DNA from 3 places in the Rhizobium sp. 25PS6 genome. Region 2 is predicted to be linked to each of the others. Evidence: riboswitches for the same ligand, from Rfam matches in the RefSeq annotation. Region 2 holds a riboswitch; each other region holds the start of a gene.
The links. A riboswitch is a leader RNA that binds a small molecule or an ion and turns the genes downstream of it on or off. The one in region 2 is predicted to bind thiamine pyrophosphate.
Positions count from the first base shown of each region.

Region 1: it holds a riboswitch for thiamine pyrophosphate, as region 2 does, so the genes downstream of both, RWK44_RS02745 (YkoF family thiamine/hydroxymethylpyrimidine-binding protein) here and thiM (hydroxyethylthiazole kinase) in region 2, are expected to answer to the same signal.
Region 3: it holds a riboswitch for thiamine pyrophosphate, as region 2 does, so the genes downstream of both, thiC (phosphomethylpyrimidine synthase ThiC) here and thiM (hydroxyethylthiazole kinase) in region 2, are expected to answer to the same signal.

Region 1 is NZ_JAWDIV010000002.1:20,447-28,259, reverse strand. It holds gene RWK44_RS02765 (acyltransferase family protein) at 1-55, opposite strand, end outside; gene RWK44_RS02760 (ABC transporter substrate-binding protein) at 177-1,187, opposite strand; gene RWK44_RS02755 (ABC transporter ATP-binding protein) at 1,264-2,067, opposite strand; gene RWK44_RS02750 (ABC transporter permease) at 2,064-2,870, opposite strand; gene RWK44_RS02745 (YkoF family thiamine/hydroxymethylpyrimidine-binding protein) at 2,882-3,490, opposite strand; TPP riboswitch at 3,481-3,594, opposite strand; gene RWK44_RS02740 (NADPH-dependent FMN reductase) at 3,757-4,356, opposite strand; gene soxR (redox-sensitive transcriptional activator SoxR) at 4,439-4,903, shown strand; gene RWK44_RS02730 (SDR family NAD(P)-dependent oxidoreductase) at 5,015-5,785, shown strand; partial or broken gene RWK44_RS02725 (ArsR/SmtB family transcription factor) at 5,812-5,976, shown strand; gene RWK44_RS02720 (LysR family transcriptional regulator) at 6,168-7,061, shown strand; gene RWK44_RS02715 (formate dehydrogenase subunit gamma) at 7,197-7,676, shown strand; gene RWK44_RS02710 (formate dehydrogenase beta subunit) at 7,673-7,813, shown strand, end outside.
Region 2 is NZ_JAWDIV010000012.1:17,843-25,655, reverse strand. It holds gene RWK44_RS18235 (ABC transporter substrate-binding protein) at 1-1,604, opposite strand, end outside; gene RWK44_RS18230 (glycoside hydrolase family 3 N-terminal domain-containing protein) at 1,648-2,670, opposite strand; gene RWK44_RS18225 (GNAT family N-acetyltransferase) at 2,695-3,174, opposite strand; gene thiD (bifunctional hydroxymethylpyrimidine kinase/phosphomethylpyrimidine kinase) at 3,391-4,200, opposite strand; gene thiE (thiamine phosphate synthase) at 4,197-4,832, opposite strand; gene thiM (hydroxyethylthiazole kinase) at 4,829-5,632, opposite strand; TPP riboswitch at 5,684-5,780, opposite strand; gene RWK44_RS18205 (ABC transporter ATP-binding protein) at 5,941-7,629, opposite strand; gene RWK44_RS18200 (acetamidase/formamidase family protein) at 7,626-7,813, opposite strand, start outside.
Region 3 is NZ_JAWDIV010000028.1:62,105-69,917, reverse strand. It holds gene thiO (glycine oxidase ThiO) at 1-303, opposite strand, end outside; gene thiC (phosphomethylpyrimidine synthase ThiC) at 305-2,131, opposite strand; TPP riboswitch at 2,223-2,354, opposite strand; gene RWK44_RS31030 (hypothetical protein) at 2,533-3,243, opposite strand; gene RWK44_RS31025 (OsmC family protein) at 4,358-4,885, opposite strand; gene RWK44_RS31015 (AAA family ATPase) at 5,697-6,425, shown strand; gene RWK44_RS31010 (IS481 family transposase) at 6,674-7,657, shown strand.

The DNA of each region.
Region 1 (7,813 bases), on a different contig from region 2:
GACAGGCCGTCGCGCGCAGAAAGTCCGCTCCGGCCAGTCTCTCCTGTTGTCGCATCCTGCCTCCCCACCTTGCCCAGAGCATGATGCCGAAAAGTGTGAGCGGTTTTCGGACGACATCATGCTCCGGTCTCGGATTTTGCAACGGAAAGCCGCGACGGGCAAGGCAGGCGTTGGGCTCAGTCGAGAAGTTCGTTGGTATAATAGGTGGAAAAATCCGGCTTCTCCTTGAGTGCGGCGCCATTGGCATCGACCAGAATGCCATTCTCCATCAGGAAGCCACCAAGGGCCTCGGCCTTTGCCGGGTCGAGCCTACCGATCACGCCGGCCTCGGATTTCAGAAAGTGCCCCTCGATCAATGCCTTCTGGGAGGCCTTCACCAGTTCCGTATTCATCAGTGCGCCGTTGCTTCCGGAGATCAGCAGGTCGCAGGCTTCGTCGGGATGGTCGACGGAGTAGGCATAACCCTTTCGTGTCGCCTGGATGAAGGCGCGGGCGTGTTCCCGACTTGCGGAGAGATAGGCGTCGCTGGAGACGATGACCGTCGTCTGCTCGTCGGGAATGCCATAATCGGAATAGTGGAAGCGGCCGATTTTCCGGTTTTCCAGTTCGGCGGCGATGCCTTCCCAGGTGTAGATCTCCAGCGTGAAGTCGATCGAGCCATTGTCCAGCGCCTCGTAAGCGGAGGTGCCGAGGGTGACGGTCTTGACGTCGCCTTTGCCGCCATCATTGCGGATCATTGCGGAGATCAGCGCGCTCTCCCAGGTGCCGCCAAAGCCGCCATAGGTCTTGCCGTCGAGGTCTTTCGGGCTCTTGATGTCGTCACGTCCGCCCTTGAAGATCAGGCGTGCGGTTTCCGTCTGGACGACGCCGTAGACCATCTTCACGTCACCGCCGCCAGCGCGCTGCGTGAGGGTCTCGATCTCGCTGCTGATGCCGAAATCGGCAACGCCGTTGGACACCAGCGTTCCGGCGCTGGTATCGGCAAAGGGAAGAATTTCGACATCGAGGCCGGCATCGGCATAGAAGCCTTTCTCCTTAGCGACATAGATGCCGATATGGTTGGTGTTGGGCGTCCAGTCGAGCGCGATGCGGACCTTTGCGGGCGCCGATTGGGCGAAGGCGGTGCGGCCGGCGAGGCTTGCCGCGATGGCGGCGAAGATCGTCTGGCGACGGGTGAGAAGCAGCATGGTGACCTCCTCAGGTCTCTAGGGCATGATGCCGAAAAGTGTGAGCTGTTTTCGGACGACATCATGCTCTAACTCTTTAAATTGAACAGGATTCAGATTTTAGGCCGACCGGCCTAAAATCATCCTGTTCTAGCGGATGAAGCAGGGTTTGCAGGATTTCGGTTTCGATCGCCTGGGCCGCCGGCGAGCCGAGATCGGCAATGCTTCTCGGACGGGGCAGAGGAACGCGGAATTCGCGGATGATACGCGCCGGACGAGCCGAGAGCACGTAGATACGGTCGGAGAGAAACACGGCCTCGCGAACATCATGGGTAATCAACAGCGCCGTCCAGCGGTGTTCGGTCCACATGCCCTGCAGCCATTCCTGGATCTGCGTGCGCGTGAGCGCGTCCAGCGCGCCGAAAGGCTCGTCGAGCAGCAGCATGTCCTGGGTCTGAACGACGGTGCGCAGCAGCGCGGCGCGCTGGCGCATGCCGCCTGACAGTTCGGAGGGATAGTGATGCTCGAAGCCTGCGAGGCCGAAGCGCTCGAACAGAGGCGCGACGGCGGCACGGGCCGAGCGGCGGCTCATGCCGCGCACCTCAAGGCCGAGTGCGGCATTGTCGATGATCCGGCGCCAGGGCATCAGCGCATCGCGTTGCGGCATGAAGGCGAAGGAATGCGGCGCCTGTTCCAGCGGCGCGCCCTTGAAGAGCATGGTGCCGGAATCGGGCCGAAGCGCCTGTGTCAGCAATCTCAGTACCGTCGATTTTCCGGAGCCGGACGGGCCGACGATCGAGACGAACTCGCCGTCTGCGACGGCGAGCGAAATATCGCCCAGCACCTTCATGCCGTCGAAGGACTTCGAGATGTTGGTGAGGTCAACCATTGCATCGCTCATCGGCGCGGCTCCCCGGATGGTTGCCAGGGCATGACGAGGCGCTGGATCATCAGCGTCAACCCGAAGAGGCAGAGCGTCAGCACGGCGCTGACGACGACGGCGGCGAGCACGAGATCGGGGCGGAAGTTGTTCTTGGCGTTGAGGATATAGATGCCGAGGCCGCGGGCGGCGCCGGCATATTCGGCAAAGATCGCGCCGACAACGGCATAGGTGATCGAGATCCGCAGGCCGGCAAAGAAATAGGGCAGCGAGGAGGGAAGCCGTGCCAGACGGAAAATGCGCCAGCGGCTCGCCTTCATCGAATTCAGCAATTCGGCGATGTCGCGGTCGGTCGATTCATAGCCCTGCAGCAAGGCGACCAGCAGCGGGAAGAAGGTGACGAGCGCCACCAGCAGGATCTTCGGCAACAGGCCGAAGCCGAACCAGAGGACGACGAGGGGGGCAATCGCCACCAGCGGCAGGGTCTGGCTAGCAATGAAGATCGGCAGCAATGCCCGGCGCATGAAGGGCACGAAATCCATGAGGATCGAGGCGGCGAAGGCGAAGGCAAGCGACAGGGCGAAACCACCGAGCGTCGCGCCGAGCGTCGGCCAGGTGTTTGATATCAGCGCCTCGCGGTTCAGCCAACCCTGGAGGACGATGCGCGACGGCGCCGGGAGGATGGAAGCTTTTATGCCGGAGAGATCGACGTAGAGTTCCCATGCCGCCAAAAAGGCGCAGCCGGCGAGCAAGGCGGGTATGCCCCGGTAGAGAGCGGTGCGGAGCGCGGCAAGGCGCGATCCCGATGGTGATGGCGGTGTCATCAGCGTTCGATTCAGGCTTTCGTCGGGCTATTCGCGGAAACCGTGATGTCGAGGGTCACATGCCCCGCGGGGTCGCCGAAGCGAAAGAAGGCCTCACGAATGGTGGCGAAGACGGCGCCAGCGTCGCCAGAGAGCCTGGTGCAGAAATTCTTGGCGCGGTCGAAGGTGCCGGAGCGCTTCAGAAAGTCGATGCAGCCATAGATCTCGTCCATATGGGTACCGGTTCCCATGACATAGAGCGAGAATTGCGCAGCGGTCGGCTGTCCAGTTTCGGCGGTGATTTCAACGGCGGCAAGTGCGGCTGTTATACGCTCGGCAAGCGGCTCCGCCTGGCCGAGGGAGGGGTTGACGCCGCAGATGGCGTCGTCGGGCTCGCCGGGGCAGCCGCGTGAAACGGCAGCGGACAGCACGCAATGCTCGCCGGTCTTTGTGGCGGCGACGAAAAGATCGTGCATGGCGGCGAAGAGAATGTCAGGCGGGCCGACCAGCAAAGTGGAGATGTCATCGGTCTCGATGCGCAGCCGGTCGCGATAGGGGTCGAGCGCCGTGACGGCATCGAGAATGATGCCGACGAAATTGTCGGACATCGGATAGAGTGACACTTGTGCGCCTGAGAACATCTGAACCTCGCTCCGCTGGCATTACCCAGATCAGCTTTGAAGGGTCCAGAGGCTTGCGCCTCACATCTCAGCCCCGGCAATACGGAGCTCCCCTGTTATTTGCGCGGAAACTACCACCGGGGTTTTCTCCCCGCAACAGCAAAATTGCGAACCCGTCCGTGCGGTCGGAATGAACCGGATGTGAGGGAAAACACCCGGGCGGAGGATCTGCCCGGGTGTTCCCAATGGTTCCGTACCTGCCGGGAACGGAACCGGAGCTTTCTGGCTTATGCGTACGTCTGAAAAGACGCGCGGCGCTCCATGTCGGCATAGGGACGATCGCTGCGGGCGGTGACGAGCGCTTGCGTCCACCATTCCAGCCTCGCCATCATCCGATCGAGCAAACGCATTGTATCGGCGGGATTATCGAGTTGTCCGTCTGGGTCGAAGCGGTTCCAAGGTGCGGCAAAGCTCACCGAATCGCGGATGGTGACGGCGTGGAGTTCGGCAAAGACCAGCCGCAGCTGTTCGACGGCGCGCAGGCCGCCGGATATGCCGCCATAGGAAACGAAGGCGACCGGCTTGCCCTGCCAGGGCTCGAAGAAGAAATCGATGATCGACTTCAACGAGGCAGTGAAGCTGTGATTGTATTCCGGCGTGACGATGATGAAGGCGTCGGCCATGCCAAGCCGTCCTGCGAGCCTGTCGACTTCGGGATGCGCCATGTCACGGTTGGCCGGCAGTGCGAAATCCAATGGGTCGATGATGTCGATATCAAATTGTGGGAAGCGGATGAGCTCCTGCGTCAGCCATTTGACCACCCGGTCGCAGATGCGGCCCTCTCTCGTGCTTCCGTAGATGACAGCCAGCCTGGTGGGTGTTTGCATGCGTCGCTCCTTATTGCGATTGGACTTTACGATTGCAGGAGCAAGGGTTATAAAACCTCAACTAATCTTGAGGTCAAGAGGCATGGATACAATTCCGGCAGTGCCGCTCGGCAAGCTCCTGACGGTCGGCGAAGTGGCGGAGCGCAGCGGCCTCGCCGTCTCGGCGCTGCATTTTTACGAGACCAAGGGGCTGATCTCGAGCATCCGCTCCCGCGGCAATCAGCGGCGCTATGGGCGCGATGTGCTTCGCCGGCTCGGCATCATCAAGGTGGCGCAGCGTGTCGGCATTCCGCTTTCGGAAATCCAGGCAGCGTTCGAGTCCCTGCCGCAAGGACGCACGCCGACCGTCGCCGACTGGCAGACGCTGTCGGCGCTGTGGAAGGATGATCTCGACGCGCGAATCAGGCGGCTTAGCCTGCTGCGCGACCGTCTGACCGGCTGCATCGGCTGCGGCTGCCTGTCGATCGAAAGCTGTCCGTTGCGCAATCCCTGCGACCGACTCGGCAAGGAGGGGCCGGGCGCGCGGCTTCTGGAGACCGAAAACTAACCCCTGTTTTCGCCGGGAAAGATCGATGCGCGCCTTTCTTTCAGTCGGCGCGCTCATATGTTAAGGGCGAATGACACAACCGGCGGCACTGTCCGCGAGGAGGACGGCTTCGTGTTCCATCCCAGACTGTTCGAAAATCGCAATGTCGTGGTGACCGGCGCCGGCCGCGGCATCGGCCTTGAAGTGGCCCGGCAGTTCCTGGACTGCGGCGCGAAGGTGATCGTCCATACCGGGCGCAAGCCGGGACGCGACCTGCCGGATTTCCTGCTGACGGCTGAATCCGAAAGACGGGCGCTGCTGCTTAATGCCGATTTCTCTGCAGTCGGTGGGGCAGCGCAATTTGCCGAGGATGTTCTCGCCTTTTTCGATAAGGTCGATGTGCTGGTCAACAACGCCGGCACCATGCTTGGTCGTTTTCCCGCTGCCACACTCACCGATGCAGAATATGAGGCGGTCGTGCGGCTCAACCAGACATCGGTGGTGGCGCTGACGCGGGCGCTGCTGCCGGCATTGAAGGCGGCTGGTGGTGCTGCCATCGTCAACACCGTTTCGATTTCGGCGCTGACCGGCGGCAGCCCCGGTTCCTCGATCTATTCGGCCTCGAAAGCCTTCGTTGCGACCTATTCCAAGGCGCTTGCCCGTGAGCTTGCACCGGACGGCGTCCGCGTCAATTGCGTGTCGCCGGGAACGATCGAGACGGATTTCCATGAGCGCTATTCCTCTCGCGAAAAGCTGGAGCAGACGAGAAAATCCATCCCCCTGCAGCGGCTCGGCACGGCGGAGGACTGTGCTCCCGCCTATCTGTTCTTGGCGGCTCCCTCGCTCTCGGGCTACATCACCGGACAGGTGGTCGAGATTAATGGAGGTCAGCTTATCTGCTGATTTGTTTGGACGTTTTTTGACATTTCATCCAGCAGGCAATGGTCTCGCAGCAACTGGCGCGGTTAAGGCTCGAAAGCCTGGTCCATACGCGCCGCCAGGGCAGGCTGGTCTATTACAGCATCGGCAATGTCAGCGTGCTTGCCTTTCTCGAATCGCTGTTCGATCTTTTTCCGGCTGCAGAAAACAGTTAGAGCATGATGCCGAAAAGTGTGCGCGGTTTTCGGACGACATCATGCTCTATTTCTTTGATTTAGATCAGGATTCAGATTTTAGGCCGATCGGGCCTAAAATCATCCTGATCTAGAGATCGCCCTTGCGGAGCACGGCTGCTGCGTCAAAGATGAACTGACCCGGATGATATCATGCCGGATCGGGAGACCGGATGATCGACAAGCTGGAATTCTTCATCGCCCTTGCCAACGAAAAGCATTTTGGCCGCGCTGCGGAGGAGTGCGGGATCTCGCAGCCGACGCTTTCGGCGGCCATCCGGCAGCTCGAGGATCAGCTCGGCGTCATGCTGGTGCAGCGCGGTTCGCGGTTCCAGGGACTGACGCCGGAGGGGCAGCGCGTGCTCGAATGGGCCCGGCGCATCGTCGGCGATGCCCGCACCATGCGCGAGGAGATGCGCGCCGCGCGCCGCGGCCTTTCCGGCCACATCCGCCTCGCCGCCATTCCGACCGCGCTTGCCATGCTGTCGCGCATCACCACGCCCTTTCAGGAGCGGCATCCCGGCGTGACCTTCTCGATCGTCTCGCGGAATTCGCTGCAGGTGCTGAGCATGCTCGAAAACCTCGAAATCGATGCAGGCGTCACCTACCTCGAAAACGAGCCGCTCGGCCGCGTTACGACCGTTCCCCTCTATGCCGAGCGCTATAATCTGATCACGGCTGCCGGCAGCCCGCTATCCGATCGCGACAACGTGACCTGGCGGGAGATCGGCGACCTTCGGCTTTGTCTATTGACTGCCGACATGCAGAACCGCCGGATCATCAACCGCCACTTGACGGAAGCAGGCGCCACAGCGCATCCGACACTCGAATCCAACTCGATGATCGTGCTGTTCTCGCATGTCAGGACCGGACGCTGGGCGAGCATCATGCCGCGCAACGTCGCCAAGTCCTTCGGATTTCCGGTGGAAATCCGCATGATCCCAATCGTTGAGCCGGAGGCGCATCATCTGGTCGGCCTTGTTGCGCCTTACCGCGAGCCCTTCACGCCGCTTGTCTCGGCCTTGCTGCATGAAGCGAGAGTGCTCGTACAAGATGAAGAACTTTGATAGAGAAAACCTATCAAGCAACGAGATAGCTTTATTGATCGCCGGCTGCTTCCCTGAAATGGTGGTTACGGAATAGCACTCGGCTGGGGGAGGCCCGCTATTTCGCAACGAGCAAGCCGCTGGGAGGGCTGCCTTATGACCATTCATATCGCCGAAGGCGATATTGCAGTGCGCACCCGAGCCATCGTCGCCGATCTTCGCTTTCTCGAAGGCCCGCTGCTTCCCATTCTACACGAGGTTCAGCAGGAATTCGGCTATGTGCCGCAGGAAGCCATGCCCGTTATCGCGGAGGAATTGAACCTCTCCCGCGCCGAGGTGCATGGCGTGGTGACCTTCTATCACGATTATCGCGACCATCCCGCCGGCCGGCATGTGCTGAAGCTCTGTCGCGCCGAAGCCTGTCAGTCGATGGGCGGCGATGCGCTGGCCGAACGCGTCAAGGCGCTGCTCGGCATCGATTTTCATCAGACGACGCTCGATGGCGGCGTGACGCTGAAGCCGGTCTACTGTCTCGGGCTCTGCGCCTGTGCGCCGGCGGCGATGCTCGACGGCGAGGTCTATGGCCGGGTCGACGATCAGACGGCGGCGGAACTCGTCGCGGAGGCACGCCGATGACGGTCAGGGTATATGTTCCGCGCGATGCCGCAGCGCTGGCGCTCGGGGCCGAAAAGGTGGCAAAGGCGATTGCCCAGGAGATCGCCGCCCGCGGCTTCGATGCCGAGATCGTGCGCAACGGCTCGCGCGGAATGTTC
Region 2 (7,813 bases):
GGGTTGGTCCGGGAGATCGACGGGTTGACGAAGGGGTTTTCCTTGGTCGACCAGCCGCTGAAGCGCTTGGTGTTGTACTGATACCAGTTCGGATTGTTGAAGACGGGAATCATCGGCATGTTTTCAGCGACGATGCGTTGCGCCTTGTTCATCGCGTCCTTCTGCTTGGCAAGATCGGCGGTATGAGTGAACTCGGTGACGAGTTTTTCGACCTCCGGATTGAACCAGCGCTGCGCGGTGAAGCGGGTCTTGCCCTTGTCCGAGGCGCTGAAGGCGCGCTTATAGGGGTAATAGGGCGAAGCCGAAGCCGGCAGGCTGTTGATCGCCGCATCGAAAGTGCCGTTGATGAGGTTGCCGGTCCAGACGGCTTCCTCCGGCGTTTCGATCTTGGCGTCGATGCCGACAGCCTGGATGCCTTCCACGGCGATGTTGACTGTATCGACCCAGTCCGTCCAGGAATTCGGGACAATGATGGAGAAGGAGATCTTACTGCCGTCGGGATTGTCGCGGAAGCCGTCGCCGTCCTTGTCCTTGTAGCCTGCCTCGTCGAGCAGGGCCTTGGCTGCATCGGCGTCATAGGTTGCGAACTTGCCGAAGTCGGCCTTGATGGATGGGTCCGCCCAGCTCTTGTAAAGCTCGCCCATCAGGCCGGGGTCTTCGTTCAGCGTCGGATAGCCATAGCCGGCGACGTCGATCATCGTCTTGCGGTCGAGCGCCATGCTGACCGCACGGCGGAATTTCAGGTCGTTGAAGGCCTTCTTGTTGTTCTCGTTTGCCGTTTCCAAGTTGAACAGAAAGGCGACCATGCTGCTTGGCGAATACCAGTAATGGAAGTGCGCCGGATCCTTGGAAACATAGACATTGTCGATATCGGGAATGAAGGAGACGCCCCAGTCGAGCGTGCCGTCGGCCGTTGCCGTCAGGATCTGGTTGTTGTCGGCAAGCTGCGGGAAGCGTATGCAATCGACCTTCAGGTGAGCGTTGTCCCAATAGTGCGGGTTGCGGCACTGGTCATAGGTCTGGCCGGTGAAGCGCGGCACCTCCGTCAGCGGGCCGCTACCAACAGGGGTCTCGTTGGCGAAAGTCACGGGATCGGCGACGTCCTTCCAGACATGTTCCGGGACGATCGGCAGCTGCGAGATCTGCTCGGCGGCAAGCGAGCTCGGATTGGCGAGCGTGAAGCGCAACGTCTGACCGTCGACCGCCTGCACGTCGGTGACGAAGGTCCAGATGCTGACGAAGTCGAGCGCCGGGAATTTTTTCAGGTAATCATAGGTGAACTTGACGTCGGCTGCCGTCAGCGGCTTACCGTCAGACCATTTCAGATCTGAGCGCAGCTTGAATTCGATGCTCTTCAGATCATCGGAGAGCTTGAAGCTTTCGGCCAGGCGATAGACCGGCTTGTTGCTGTCGAAGCGGTTGAAGACGACCAGCGGCTCGTAGATGAAATCGAGCGTCGACTGGCGCGCCGAGGTCTGGTTGAACGGGTTGAAGTTGCGAACCCAGGTCGTTGCCGGTTCGATATTCGCCGTCAGCACCGTTTGCGCCATGGCGGATCCGGAAAGCAGGGTGATTGCTGCGGCTGCAAGAAAATGTTTCTTCATGTTTTATTCCCCTTTTCTTATGCGGTGAGAGATGGCGCGCCGGTCAGGAGACAAACGCGCTTGCAAACATGTCTTCGACTTCTGCATGGGCGGCGCGGACATCGACCTTGAGATTGCCGAGGCGGGCCTTGCCGGCAGCGATCCGCTGCAGGGCAGCTTCCGTCAGCGGACGGGCGGCCTTGGCGGCGGCTTCGCTTTCCGGAATGTCGCCGTGGCTGTGGAGCGCAATGTCGAAGCCTGCGTCGAGCACCTGTTTGACACGTTCCGGCAAAGTGCCGGAGAGCGACTCCATGAAGATGCAGTCGGAAATCAGCACGCCGTCATAACCCATCTCCTTGCGGATCACGTCGTGCATAACAGGCGAGACGGACGCCGGCAGCTCGGCGTCATAGGCCGAGTAGACGACATGGGCGACCATCGCCCAGGGCGTATCTTTCAGCGCCACGAATGGCTTGAAATCGGTGGCGGTAAGCGTCTCGCGGCTGGCATTGACCACCGGACGCTCCTTGTGGGAGTCGAGCGTCGCACGGCCATGGCCGGGTATGTGCTTGATAACAGGCATGTTGCCGGTCTCGAGCAGGCCATCGACCACCTCGCGGCCGAGGGCAGCGATGAAATCGGGATCAGGGCCAAAGGAGCGGGCGCCGATGACCGCGCTCGTCGTCTCGAAGACGAGATCGAGAACGGGCGAGCATCCGCTGGAAAGGCCAAGTTCCGTCATCATCGCGCCCATGGCCTGGGAGGAAAGGCGCAATGCTTTTTTGCCGAGATCGAAATCGCGGCGCGCAAGTTCGGCGAACTGGCCGAAGCTGCGGAAGAGCGGCCAGGGACCGGCATCGAGATGCTGAACGCGGCCGCCTTCCTGGTCGGTGAAGACAGGCGCGTCATCGCGGCCGACAGCTTCGCGGAAGCGGTCGATCAGCCGCCTCGTCTGCTCCGGCTCGCGCTGATTACGTCGGCCGACGAAGAGGCCGAGCGGATTGGTGTCGCGAAAGAGGGCGAATTCATCATCCGAAATGGTGGGATTCGGAAGGCCGACGAAAAGGGCGAGCGGGGTCGAGGACAATTCTGGTGCTCCGGGATCAGCTGGTCATTTCGGCGTGCTTCTCAGCATGCCTTCGTAGATGCCCTTGTCGGGGGCGGGGATGACGATTGCGCCTGCGGCCTTGGCGTAGAAATCGACCGGGCCGGCATCGCCGATGAAGGCATAGGCGTGACCGAGCGCCTTCATGGTCTGAAGGCAGGCGGAAAAGAGGGCGAGCCCGATCCCTTTGCCGCGCGCATCGGGATCGACGCCGGTGGGGCCGAAGAAGCCGCGCGCCGTCGTGTCGTAGCAGGCAAAGCCGAGCAGCTTGCCGCTTTCAACGGCGATCAGGCAGGCAGCAGGCTGGCGGGAGAAGGCGACGGTGACTTCGCTCGCCCAGCTCTCGCTGAACCGTTCGCGAACCCAGCTGACGATCAGATGCAGTTCCGGGGGGAGGGCCGGACGGATGGAGATGCCGACATCGTCGGCTTTGCATTTCAGGGCGGCGAGCTCTGTGGAAAATAAGCGCACAAGCAGGTCTGGCACCTGTCACCCTCCATTTATTCCGTTACTGCGGAACGTATCCCCTTTTAGTGTCATAGACTTGGCCATCTGGCCGGGCTTGTCAACTAGGTTTTTAAAACGGCCAAAGGCGCGACCCGCCGCAGTCCCAGGGTTTCAACGCAAAGTAGGTGCCGAACGCAAAAACGGCCCGGGAAGCCGGACCGCTTTCGATTGGAGGCATGTTGGCTGAGCGAACGCCTATTCGCCGTCTTTCCAAAGTGCATGAAAATGCTGCACCGGGCCGTGGCCGGAGCCGACGGTGAGGCGTGCGGCAGCCGCGACCGCGCCGGCGAGGTAATCCTTCGCGATGGCGACGGCCTCCCGCGCCGAAGCGCCCTTGGCTAGCTCGGCCGCCAGCGCGCTGGAGAGCGTGCAGCCGGTGCCGTGGGTGTTCTTGGTCGGCACGCGCCTGGCTTCGAACCAGTGCAGGCCGGCGGCCGTGGCAAGCACGTCTGGGCTCTCGTTACTGTCGAGGTGGCCGCCCTTGACCAACACCGCGGTGGGGCCAAGCGCCAGCAGGCGTTCGGCCTGCGCCGCCATGTTAGCTCGGTTTGTCGCCACCGGCTGGTGCAGCAGGGCGGCGGCTTCGGGCAGGTTGGGGGTCAGAAGCGTGGCAAGCGGCAGCAGCCGCCGGGTCAACACGTCGACCGCTTCAGGCGCGAGCAAGGCGGCTCCACCCTTGGCGATCATAACAGGGTCGATGACGATGGGAATGTCGCGGCGGTCAGTTAGCGCACCGGCAACGGCATCGGCGATGCCGGCATTGGCGATCATACCGATCTTGACGGCATCAACGCGCACATCCGCAAAGACGGCATTGATCTGGTCGGCGACGAATTGCGGCGGCACCAGATGCACGCCGCTGACACCTTGCGTGTTCTGCGCCGTCAGCGCAGTCAGCACCGCCATGCCGTAGACGCCGCGGGCGGAAAAGGCCTTGAGATCGGCCTGGATGCCAGCGCCGCCGGAGGGATCGGAGCCGGCGATGGAGAGAACGTTGCGGATCATGTGCGGACCTTTCTAATTTCTGCAGCGATGCGGCGCGTGGCGGCTTCGGGGTCGGGCGTGCCGCAGATGGCCGAAACGACGGCAAGGCCCTTGGCGCCTGCGGCGAACACCTGAACGACATGATCCGCCTTGAGTCCGCCGATCGCGACCGATGGCACCGGCGAGGCCTTTACCAGCCTTGCAAGTCCGTCAAAGCCGATCGGCTGCTTGTGATCGGCCTTGGTCGGTGTCGCAAACACCGGCCCGACGCCGGTGTAATCGAGGAGATCAGGATCGACGGCGTTAGCAAGCGCCTCGCTCTCGACCGACAGGCCAAGGATCATCTCAGCACCGATCATCGCCCGGGCTTTACGCGCATCCATGTCCTCCTGACCGATATGCAGGCCGTCGGCGCCGATGGCGATTGCCGCCTCGACGTCATCATTGACGATGAGGAGGGCGCCGGTCCCATCCAGCACCTGTTTCAGGGCGCGGCCGGTCTCGATCATCCTGATGGTGCCGGCATGTTTGTCGCGCAGCTGCACCATGGTCGCGCCGCCGGCAACGGCAAGGCGCGCGGTCTCGACCATGCCGATCCCCGCGCAGAGATCGGGGTCGAGGACGAGATAGAGCGAAAGGTCGAAAGCCTTCATGCCGCCGATATCCTTGCCCTGGCGTCAAGCGTTTCGGCGTCGAGCGCGGCCAGCGCATCGAGGAAGCGCCAGGAGAAGGAGCCGGGGCCGGCTGCTCCAAGGGCGGCCTCCTCGCCGGCGATGGCGAAGGTTGAAAGTGCAGCGACCGTCGCACCGAAGATGTCCTCAGGCGCTGTCGCGGCAAAGGCGCCGACAAGGCAGGTGAGCGAGCAGCCGAGTGCTGTAACCTGAGGCATCAGGACCGATCCGCCTTCGATGCGCACAGCTCGCTCGCCATCGGTTACGAAATCCACGACGCCGGTAACGGCGACCACCGCCTGCTGCCGTTCCGCCAGCCATCGCGCCGAACCTTCCGCTTGCTCGACCGGGTCGCGGCTGTCGACCCCCTGGCCGCGGCTCTCGCCGCCGGCAAGCGCGATGATCTCGGAAGCGTTGCCGCGAATGATAGTCGGTCGCAGGGCGAGCAGTTCGGCAACCGCATTGCGGCGGAAGGCCGTGGCATAATGCGCGACTGGATCGAGCACCCAAGGTTTGCCGGCTGATGTCGCCACCTTCGCCGCCGCCTGCATGCCGTCAATCCATTGCGTCGACAGGGTGCCGATATTGATTGTCAGCGCGCCGGCGATCGCGGCGAATTCGCCGGTTTCTTCGGCGGCATGCACCATGGCGGGCGAGGCGCCTGATGCAAGCAGAACATTCGCGGCGATATTCATGGCGACGTAATTGGTGATGCACTGAACGAGCGGCGGCTTCTCGCGCATCGCCTTCAGCATCGCTCCTGGTGTGGTCCTGGTCTGCATGTGGCCCCTTTCAGGCGGGGGGCGGGCACGGGGCGGTTCATGCGGGCGGTGCCGCGGCCCCGAGCGACTCCCTCCGCCGGCATTATCCGGTTCAGGTTCGAAGGGTGCTTCTCAGCCCGTCTGTCGACGGGCGCCCCTGTCTCTCATCGCGCTCTTTTCGCAGAGAATGGGGCGACTGTCACCCCGAAAATGACAATTCCACGACCTGCCGACGCGTCTCTTCTACGAAAAGGCGGTCAGCCGACGATCTTTGTCAGCAGCCGTCCGATATCCTCGTTGGCGACAGTTTCGCCATGCTTGACCCTCAATCACGCATGCGCTTCCCTGCCGCGATAGACCTCCGGATCGGGGATCGGAACCGCGGCGATCAGTGCGCGGGTGTAGTCATCCGTCGGGTTCTCGAAGATATCCCGCCGCGTGCCGGTTTCGATGATGCGGCCGGCGCGCATGACGGCGACGTTGTGGGACATGCGCTCGACCACGGCCATGTCGTGGGAGATGAAGAGATAGGCGAGCCCCATCGTTTCCTGCAGTTCGAGCAGCAGGTCGAGCACGCGGGCGCGGACGGAGACGTCAAGGGCTGCGACGCTCTCGTCGGCGACGATCAGCTTTGGCTCAAGCGCGAGCGCCCGTGCGATGCAGATGCGCTGGCGCTGGCCGCCTGAAAATTCGTGCGGGTAGCGCGTCGCCGCATCAGGCGTCAGGCCGACCCGGCGCAGCAGTTCGGCGACGCGGTCCTGCCGTTCGCTGTGGTTGCCGATGCCGTGGATGACCATCGGTTCGCCGATTGCCTTACCGACGACCATTCGCGGGTCGAGGGAGGCATAGGGATCCTGGAAGATCATCTGCGCCGAGCGGCGCACGGGCCGCATCTTGCGCTGGCTGAGGCCGGCAATTTTGCGGCCGTCGATCAGGACATTGCCCTTGAAGGGGATGAGACCGAGCACGGCCTTGCCGGTGGTCGATTTGCCGGAGCCGCTTTCGCCGACGAGGCCGAGCGTTTCGCCCGGCAGGATATCGAAGGAAACGCCTTCGACGGCTGCGACCGGCGGCTTGCCCTTGAAAAACCGGCTTGCGGCATTGCCATAGGTGACGGTGAGGTCGCGCACGTTCAGCACCGGCGTGCGGTCCGGATGCAGCGTCTCGATGGCGCGCTGGCTGATGCGCGGCGGACGGTCGGTGCCGGCAAGCGCGCCGAGCCGCGGGACGGCGGCGAGCAATTGCTGCGTATAGGCCTCCTTCGGCCGCTGGAAGATGGCGAGCGCCGTTCCCTGCTCGACGATCCTGCCATTCTGCATGATGACGACGCGGTCGGCCATTTCGGCGACCACCCCCATGTCGTGAGTGATGAGGATGATCGAGGCGCCGAATTCGCGCTTCAACTCTCGCATCAGCTTGAGGATTTGCGCCTGCACGGTGACGTCGAGTGCGGTTGTCGGCTCGTCGGCGATCAGCACCTTCGGCCGGCAGGAGAGCGCCATGGCGATCATCACCCGCTGGCGCATGCCGCCGGAAAGCTCGTGCGGGTACTGCTTCAGCCGCCGGGCCGGCTCGGTGATCTGCACGGCATCGAGCATCTTCAGCGCCACCGCCTCGGCATTGTCGCTGCCCTGGTGCGCGCGGATTGCCTCAGTCAGCTGGTTGCCCACCGACATGACCGGGTTGAGCGAGGTCATCGGCTCCTGGAACACCATGGCGATATCGCCGCCGCGCACGCTGCGCATCGCGCGGTCGGAAAGCGTGAGCAGGTCGCGCTCGCCAAGCAGCACGCTGCCGGAGGCCACCCGCAGCGAGGCCTTCGGCAGGAGCCCCATGATCGACAGCGAGGTGACCGACTTGCCGGAGCCGGATTCGCCGGCAATGCAGAGCGTTTCGCCGCTTGCAAGCTCGAAGCTGACATCCTGGAGCACCGGCTTGCGGCCTTCGGGGGTGCGGGCATCGACGCTCAGATTGCGAAGGCTGAGCACCGCTGCGGCGGCGGGCATGGCTTCGTTCACGCGAACACGATCCTCGGGAAGTAGAAGGAAACCACCCAGTTCGGCTGGTCGACGATCTCGCTGATCCGCAGATCGCCGCAGACCGAGCAAAGCAGATAGGCATCGACGGCGCTCATGCCGTGTTCGGCGCCGAGAAGATCGATCATGCGCATGACGCTTTCGCGCGCCCCGGTCATCAGATCAG
Region 3 (7,813 bases), on a different contig from region 2:
GCAGGCAAAGCGTCTCAGTTCACCAAGATCGCGGGCCGACGCGACCACGAGCGTTCCGTTTCGTCGCACCTCTCCAGGCACCATTGCGTCCCATTTGTCGGCGGCGGTGAGGCCGCGCATCAGCACGGCGCCATCAGCACTCTCCTGCTCGCACCAGGGCGCCAACATTCCGCCCGCGAGCCACGATGCAGCGCCGAGGAAACTGCCATATGGATCGAGCACGGTGACCTCGGCATCTCGAGCGCGCAGTTCATGCGCCACCGTCAGGCCGGCAACGCCGGCGCCTTTGACAAGCACACGCATCTCATTCGCCCAATTGCTGTTGGGTTTCTATCGGCATATAGATGCCGCCGCCCTCACGATAACGCGCTGCCATCGCATCCAGACCCTCCTTCTGTGCTTCGGCGCGGATATCGTGCGAGATGCGCATGGAGCAGAATTTTGGGCCGCACATGGAGCAGAAATGCGCCACCTTATGGGCTTCCTTCGGCAACGTCTCGTCGTGGAAGCTGCGGGCGGTTTCGGGGTCTAGCGAGAGGTTGAACTGATCCTCCCAGCGGAATTCGAAACGGGCACGCGAGAGCGCGTCATCGCGCAGCTGTGCTGCCGGATGCCCCTTGGCGAGATCAGCCGCGTGGGCCGCGATCTTGTAGGTGATAACGCCGGTCTTGACGTCAGTGCGATCGGGAAGGCCGAGATGCTCCTTCGGCGTGACGTAGCAGAGCATCGCGGTGCCGAACCAGCCCATCATGGCTGCGCCTATTCCAGAGGTGATGTGATCGTACCCCGGTGCGATATCCGTCGTCAGCGGCCCGAGCGTGTAGAAGGGTGCCTCGCCGCAGACCTCGAGCTGCTTGTCCATGTTCTCCTTGATCTTGTGCATCGGCACATGGCCGGGGCCCTCGATCATCACCTGGCAGTCTTTCGCCCAGGCGATCTTGGTCAGCTCTCCCAGTGTTTCCAGTTCGGCGAATTGCGCTGCATCGTTGGCATCGGCGATGGAGCCGGGACGCAGGCCGTCGCCGAGCGAGAAGGAGACGTCATAGGCGCGGCAGATGTCGCAGATCTCCTCGAAATGTTCGTATAGGAAGCTTTCGCGATGATGATGGAGACACCACTTCGCCATGATCGAACCGCCGCGCGAGACGATGCCGGTGACGCGGTTGACGGTGAGCGGGATGTAGTGAAGCCGCACGCCGGCGTGGATGGTGAAATAGTCGACGCCCTGTTCGGCCTGTTCGATCAGCGTGTCACGATAGACCTCCCAGGACAGGTCTTTGGCAATGCCCTCGACCTTCTCCAGCGCCTGATAGAGCGGCACGGTACCGATCGGCACCGGCGAATTGCGGATGATCCATTCGCGGATATTGTGGATATTGCGGCCGGTGGAAAGATCCATGACCGTGTCGGCGCCCCAGCGGGCCGCCCAGACCATTTTCTCGACCTCTTCCGTCATGGACGAGGTGACAGCAGAATTGCCAATATTGGCGTTGATCTTCACCAGGAAATTCCGGCCTATGATCATCGGCTCGGATTCCGGATGATTGATGTTGGCGGGGATGATCGCCCGACCCGCCGCCACTTCCTGCCGGACGAATTCCGCCGTCACATGGTCCGGAATATGGGCGCCGAAGCTTTCGCCGTCGCGGACCATGGCATCCGCCTGCGCCTTGCGACCAAGGTTTTCGCGGATGGCTATGAATTCCATCTCGGGCGTGATGATGCCTGATCGCGCATAGGCGAGCTGGGTGACCGCCTTGCCATCCCTGGCTCGTAGCGGCTGACGTTTAGTGGGAAATTCGGGCGTCAGCCTTTCGCCGCTGGCAAAGCCGTTGTCTTCGGGGCGGATATGGCGGCCCTGATAGGCTTCGACATCGCCGCGCGCGAGCACCCAGTCGCGGCGGAGCTGCGACAGGCCCTGCTCGATGCGGATATCAGCACCCTCGATCGTATAGGGACCGGAGGAATCATAGACGACAACAGGCGGCTCGCCCGATGTCGGATGAACGCTGATCTCGCGCATCGGCACACGGATGTCGGCGTGTATGTCTCCCGGGATGTAAATCTTCCGCGACGCCGGCAGCGGGCCTTTGGTGACTGTGGGGGTGATGGTCTTCGCGGCAATTTTCATGGTTTGAGGCTCCAAGTTTTCGATTGGAGACCCAGTCCTCAGCCGGAATGATGAAAAGACGCCGGCACGGATTCCGCGCGTGAATCCACTGCTTCGAGCGCTTGCACCGTCCCTACGCCAGTATGAACTGGATCAGGTTCAACGGGTCACTGCGCCACAATCGGCAAAGCCGTATTGTCCAGCAGTATCTCAGCCCCTTGCCGGGACCCCCCTGGTGAATGCAAAAAGGGTAGAGGCTTGCCGAGGGGACTGTCAAGCGACAATCTGCGATGGCTCGGGGTTAGGTTACACACAGGATATCGTGCGTGTCGCCGCTGTTAAACGATGGACAAGGGCAATCGTCCGGCCGGCACGCTTCCGCAAGACAAGCGCCCTTGTCGCATGCACGAGATACCGAAGCACTATTGAGAAAGCAGACGCGGAACTGGAAAGTCTAGTACTTTTTCCGTGTAGCTTTCGACCAGGGCGCTAAACGGCGTGCCGTCTGGAAGTTTCAATACGGCTCGATGTTCGAGCAGGAACGCCGGCAGGCCGGGGGAACTTGTTTCATGCGCTGTTAAGCCGTCCATGTCCCAGCCTTCGGATAGAGGGGACCAGAGCAACTTGGCAGACAGGTTTGTGCGAGTGAAATTGAGAGCCTGAACGGCTCTGCCAAACGCGATATCGCTGGTATTCAACGCCTGATTCATCTCTGCAGTTAATTTTGCAGGTACATACCAGTTGTCGGCTTCGGACAAGACGCGTTCGCCGCAGACCAGTCGGACGCGGCGATAGGCGATCAACTCACCGGGTCCGACGCTCAGAAGATCACGGATGTGCTCATCGGCCGGTTTGCCTTGCCCGCCCACACGCTGAGCTACGATCTTTGAACCTTCCGGTGCGAGCTTATGCGCGGCGCACCAGCGGTCAAGGGTAAACGTGGCACTGGCGTTACTCAGGAGATTTGCATTCAAGGTCTGGAGGATCGCAAGCGCTTCCACTCGAGATGCCGGCGTGTTCAGCCACTGAGATTCTATAGAAGGCTCTTGCGCAACTGCGATCTGGGTGCCCAGCAAGATGGCGGCCGCTGCAAGTGCGGCGATGCGAATGCATTTCGCAGGACATAATGACATGGAGAATGAAATCCTTTCTGTAGTATAATTGGGCAAACCTTGCGGGTCAAATATCCTTGATTTTTGCCGACGGGCGACCGTTGTCCGCGTATATGATAGCGGCAGCAGGGTTTGAACTGCGGCTCGCGTGTACCGCACGATGGTCAGGTTTCTGAAGACTTTCTTACCATCTTTCGAATTTGAAAGCGTTGGCGACTGAGCCGGCGCTTCCATTCTGGAATTTGGAAACCCGAGAGACGTGGATTTCAAATGAGAAACCTGGCGGCCGGCCCGAATTCTCCCAATTCTATATTCGTAACTCTCACTCAAAGGTTCAACGCCTTTGTCTTCGCCCTCGCTTGTTGCGAGATGTTCATATAGCTGGATCGGATAAAATAGCTCGCAACCGAAAGCAAAATCCAGAAGCCATTGTTGGAAAAAAGTCTTCTTCGTCGACCGGGAGCCCTCCTGCCGGTCGATTGACAATTGCAGACCAGGCAGCGACGCGCCATCGATGGTTGCCAACCGCAGATGCGAGTAGCCAGGGTGCTTGTCTGATTGCTTTTTGTGGTGCATGTCATCGTGCTCCTTGTGCGAGCCTCCCGACGATGATGTCGCCGGCAAGTTTTCAGCATTCATAGGAAACGATATTCCTGTGGTGCGCTATCGCAGCTCTTATTTGGGACAGTTCATGAAAACCATCAGCAACGCAACAGATGAGCCGGATATATTTTATAGTATATCTTTCTTCGCCGCAAAAATACAAATTGCATTATAAACTTCTGTGAGCTGTAGGATATATTATTGCTTATATACATACATATATTGATTTCACGGCTTTAAGGGGCTGGATGGAATGCAGGTCTCCGAAGGCCACGGCAAACGTTCGCTGGTCGAAATGGCCATCGGACGATACAAGTCTATGGGCGCGCCAGGTCGCCCCTAGCGGAGCACCCTTTGTCGCCGTGCCGCAGGCGCATTTCGAATGCCGCGCATGATTTGATCCTTCAGTCGATACCAATTTGGGGACTTATGCAGCAAGCGACATTCGACGGGTTCCTACACGAGACGAAGTCGAGAACACGTGCTGACACATGACGTACACGGTCATCAGTCGGCGCTCCCTATATAGTGGTCAGGGTTGCTGGTGATCCAACTGCCCGCGCACCTCGTTTCCGCGCTTCAGGAGATTGAGGATTGGACAGAGCTTTTCCACGGTCGCCCGCAGTCTGGCGACGTCCGCGGTACTTGCGGGAGATACTAGTGTGACCAGGTAGTTGATGTCCTGGGGATAGACGGGAACGTCTTGATATCCTTCTGCACCTGCACGCGGATCGATCGTGGCGGAGACTTCCGCATGCAGCGATTCCAGCGGCACGCCCTGATCGGAAGCGTGGATCAGAAAAGTATGGGTCAGGCAGCTCGCAAGCGCACCGAGCAGCAGTTCTGGAGACGACGGACCCAGATTATAGCCTGCGAACTCGGGCGGGCTGTCGGAAATGACCTGGAAATCTCGAATTCGGATACGTCGCACGCCGCTGCGGCCTTCAGCGCTTGCACTGGCCTCAAGTGTGACCGCACTCAGATCCCCCTTTCTGACGCGCGCCCGCCAATCGAGTAGTGCTTCGTGCTTCTGTCGGAGATACTCATTCAAAGTTGCCATGGCTTGCTAATATTCCTGTTGTGGAGACCGATGCCGAGATGGCCAAAGCGCCACGTTGCGCGCGCCGCTCAACCACGAGCTCGCGAGAAATGGGATCAATGAAAACAATCTTTGCTAGGTAAGACAGTTGCTGGAGGTTCAGCCTCTTTGCGATTCCGCGTCCGACGGGGGCTGTGTCGCCGTCAATTGTCCGCTTCCCGATCAAGACGATATCAGGCCTCAATGTCCGGCACCTGTTTGATACAGACCACGATGTGCATAGTCGTTTAAGCTCCCAATCGGACTTGGACTGTAGGGCCCCGCTTACTCTGAGCACTTCTCATGCCAATCAGGTTGAGCCGGTAACCCTGCGACATTGCAGATGTTTATTGTCGCTATACCGAGGGTGTTTTGTAAGGGTGCGGACATGTCGTGTCGCAATCTGCCTCGATCACTACCGCGATGGAGAGGGCGGCGGCATACGGTGACCATCAAGCCTCGTATTAGAACGGGCACCTATTTCCAACGATTTGGTCCTTTGTTACCTAGGAGGTAAGCGCCCTGAACAAGATTGCTCGAATAGACGCGTGCTGGAACCTCCCGCTCTAAGCGCGAGAGATCCAAATGGAAGATGCTCTCCATCGGGGTACAGTCAGGTCCTTAAAAACCGACCCCTCTTGACTGTTGGCCATCATTCTCATATCCGGTCTTGGTAGAATTTACTAATCGAGCGGATCTCAACTTCCTGCTACCGGTAAGCTAGGTCGCCACTCTCGGCTATGATCGAGCCGCCACCAACAACCCATTCCCAGGTCCATGAACTTTGAAACGGATGACGAACATCGCCGTCGATCTATCGCGTATTCGCGCAAAGCCTGTTCAGGATCGACGTTTGGCCATCCACCGAACGCTCGGCCGTAACCATCTCCATAGCTCCTCGGTGACGTGTGAGGAGCGACCGGCGACACGAGCTCTCGCGCCCGCTCCGTTGCCTGCCGCCAATAAAAGCGCTGCCAATCTCCCGCGCGGTGTCCCTATACTGCCTTTAGATTCTCTTGGCGAGCGCATCGCGATCATTGGCCCCTCAAACGCAGGCAAGTCGACTTTGGCGGTTGCCCTGTCTAGAAAGCTCCGTATTCCAGCCGTGCATCTCGATCAACTTCACCATCTGCCCGGAACGGATTGGCAGTCGCGCCCGGAAGCAGAATTTGCCGCGCTTCATGATGCGGCAATCCACGAAGAGCGGTGGATTATCGAAGGCAGCTACTCGCGCCTGATGCCGCAGCGATTAGCCCGCGCCATCACTTCAAATCACTGGCTACGCTTTTTTCGCTATCTCAAGCGAACCCTTGCCGATCAATCGGATCGCGCCGGACATCTCGAAGGTGCCAAAGACAGCATCAAATGGGAGATGATTTATTGGATTCTCTTTAAGAGCCGTAACAGCGGCGTCAGATATGCGACGGTTCTTCAGGAGTTCGGCTTGCCAACTGTCGAGTGCCACACTGCGACTGCCCTGAATAGCCTCTATCGCGATTGGGCTCTGCCGATGCCCCGGTAGGAACTTTTGGCCCGACGTTCATGGCAATTCGCAGGCGAATTTAGGATGATGTTTTCTCCATCTGCCCTTTGCAGCCGCCGCGGTTTAGATAGTGTGACGTCTGATTCCTAGCGAAACCAAAAAGCTCGGTTCCTACACTGTGCGCTGCTCATCGAAATGTCCGAGCGTAATCGCAATTTCTCATCACCTAGATATTTGATCCCAGGCTTTGATGGGGCATCCTTGTCTTCCGAATCAAGGGATGCGCTATGGGCCAGGTTCTTCATGGGAGCGCCACGACGACAGAGGCAGTCCGTCGAGCGATACAACATAGTCAAGAGAGCCTGAGAACGCTTTCGAAGCGTTACGGGATCAATCAGAAGACCGTCGCCAAGTGGCGGAAGCGGTCCTCGGTTGCGGACCTTCCGACCGGCCCGAAAGAGCCGAGATCGACGGTGCTCTCCGTCGAGGAGGAGGCCGTTATCGTTGCCTTTCGCAGGTACACGCTGCTGCCGCTCGATGACTGCCTCTATGCACTGCAGCCGACAATCCCGCATCTTACGCGGTCTTCGCTGCATCGTTGCCTGCAGCGTCACGGCATCGGCCGCCTGCCGGATGTCGATGGCGACAAGCCGTCGAAGAAGAAGTTCAAGAGCTACCCTATCGGCTACTTCCACATTGACATTGGCGAGGTGCGCACCGAACAGGGCAAGCTGCACATGTTTGTCGCCATCGATCGCACCTCGAAGTTTGCCTTCGTCGAACTGCACGAGAAGGCTACCACTGCCGTCTCGCGCGAGTTCCTCCTACGCTTGATTGCGGCCGTCCCCTACAAGATCCACACCGTGCTCACCGACAACGGCATCCAGTTCACCACACCCGGCGCTGGCGGCTCGGCTGTCCCGCTGATCAAAGAAGCGATCGCCAATGGCGAACGCTTCCGGGCCCATGCCTTCGAATACACCTGCGCCACCAGCGATATCGAGCACCGCACGACCAAGCCGAAGCATCCGCGGACCAACGGTCAAGTCGAGCGGATGAACCGTACCATCAAGGATGCCACCGTCAGACGCTTCTACTATGAAAGCCACGATCAACTTCGTCAGCACCTCGCCGACTTCGTCGCCGCTTATAACTTTGGCCGCAGGCTCAAGACCCTCAAGGGCCTCACACCCTACGAGTTCATCTGCAAGGCATGGGCTTCACAGCCCGAACGCTTTACCCTCGATCCGCTCCATCAAATGCCGGGCTAACATCCAACTCCGGTCTCCAAAATACGGTTGAGTCGCAGCACTCTCACCCCGGCTTAAAGACAAACAAACGCCATCCACCGCTACCGTGCTACAGATTGAGGACAAAGTCGCTCAACGCAACCAAGTGGTCTAGGCCCTCGATCGTCGTGCTTCTGT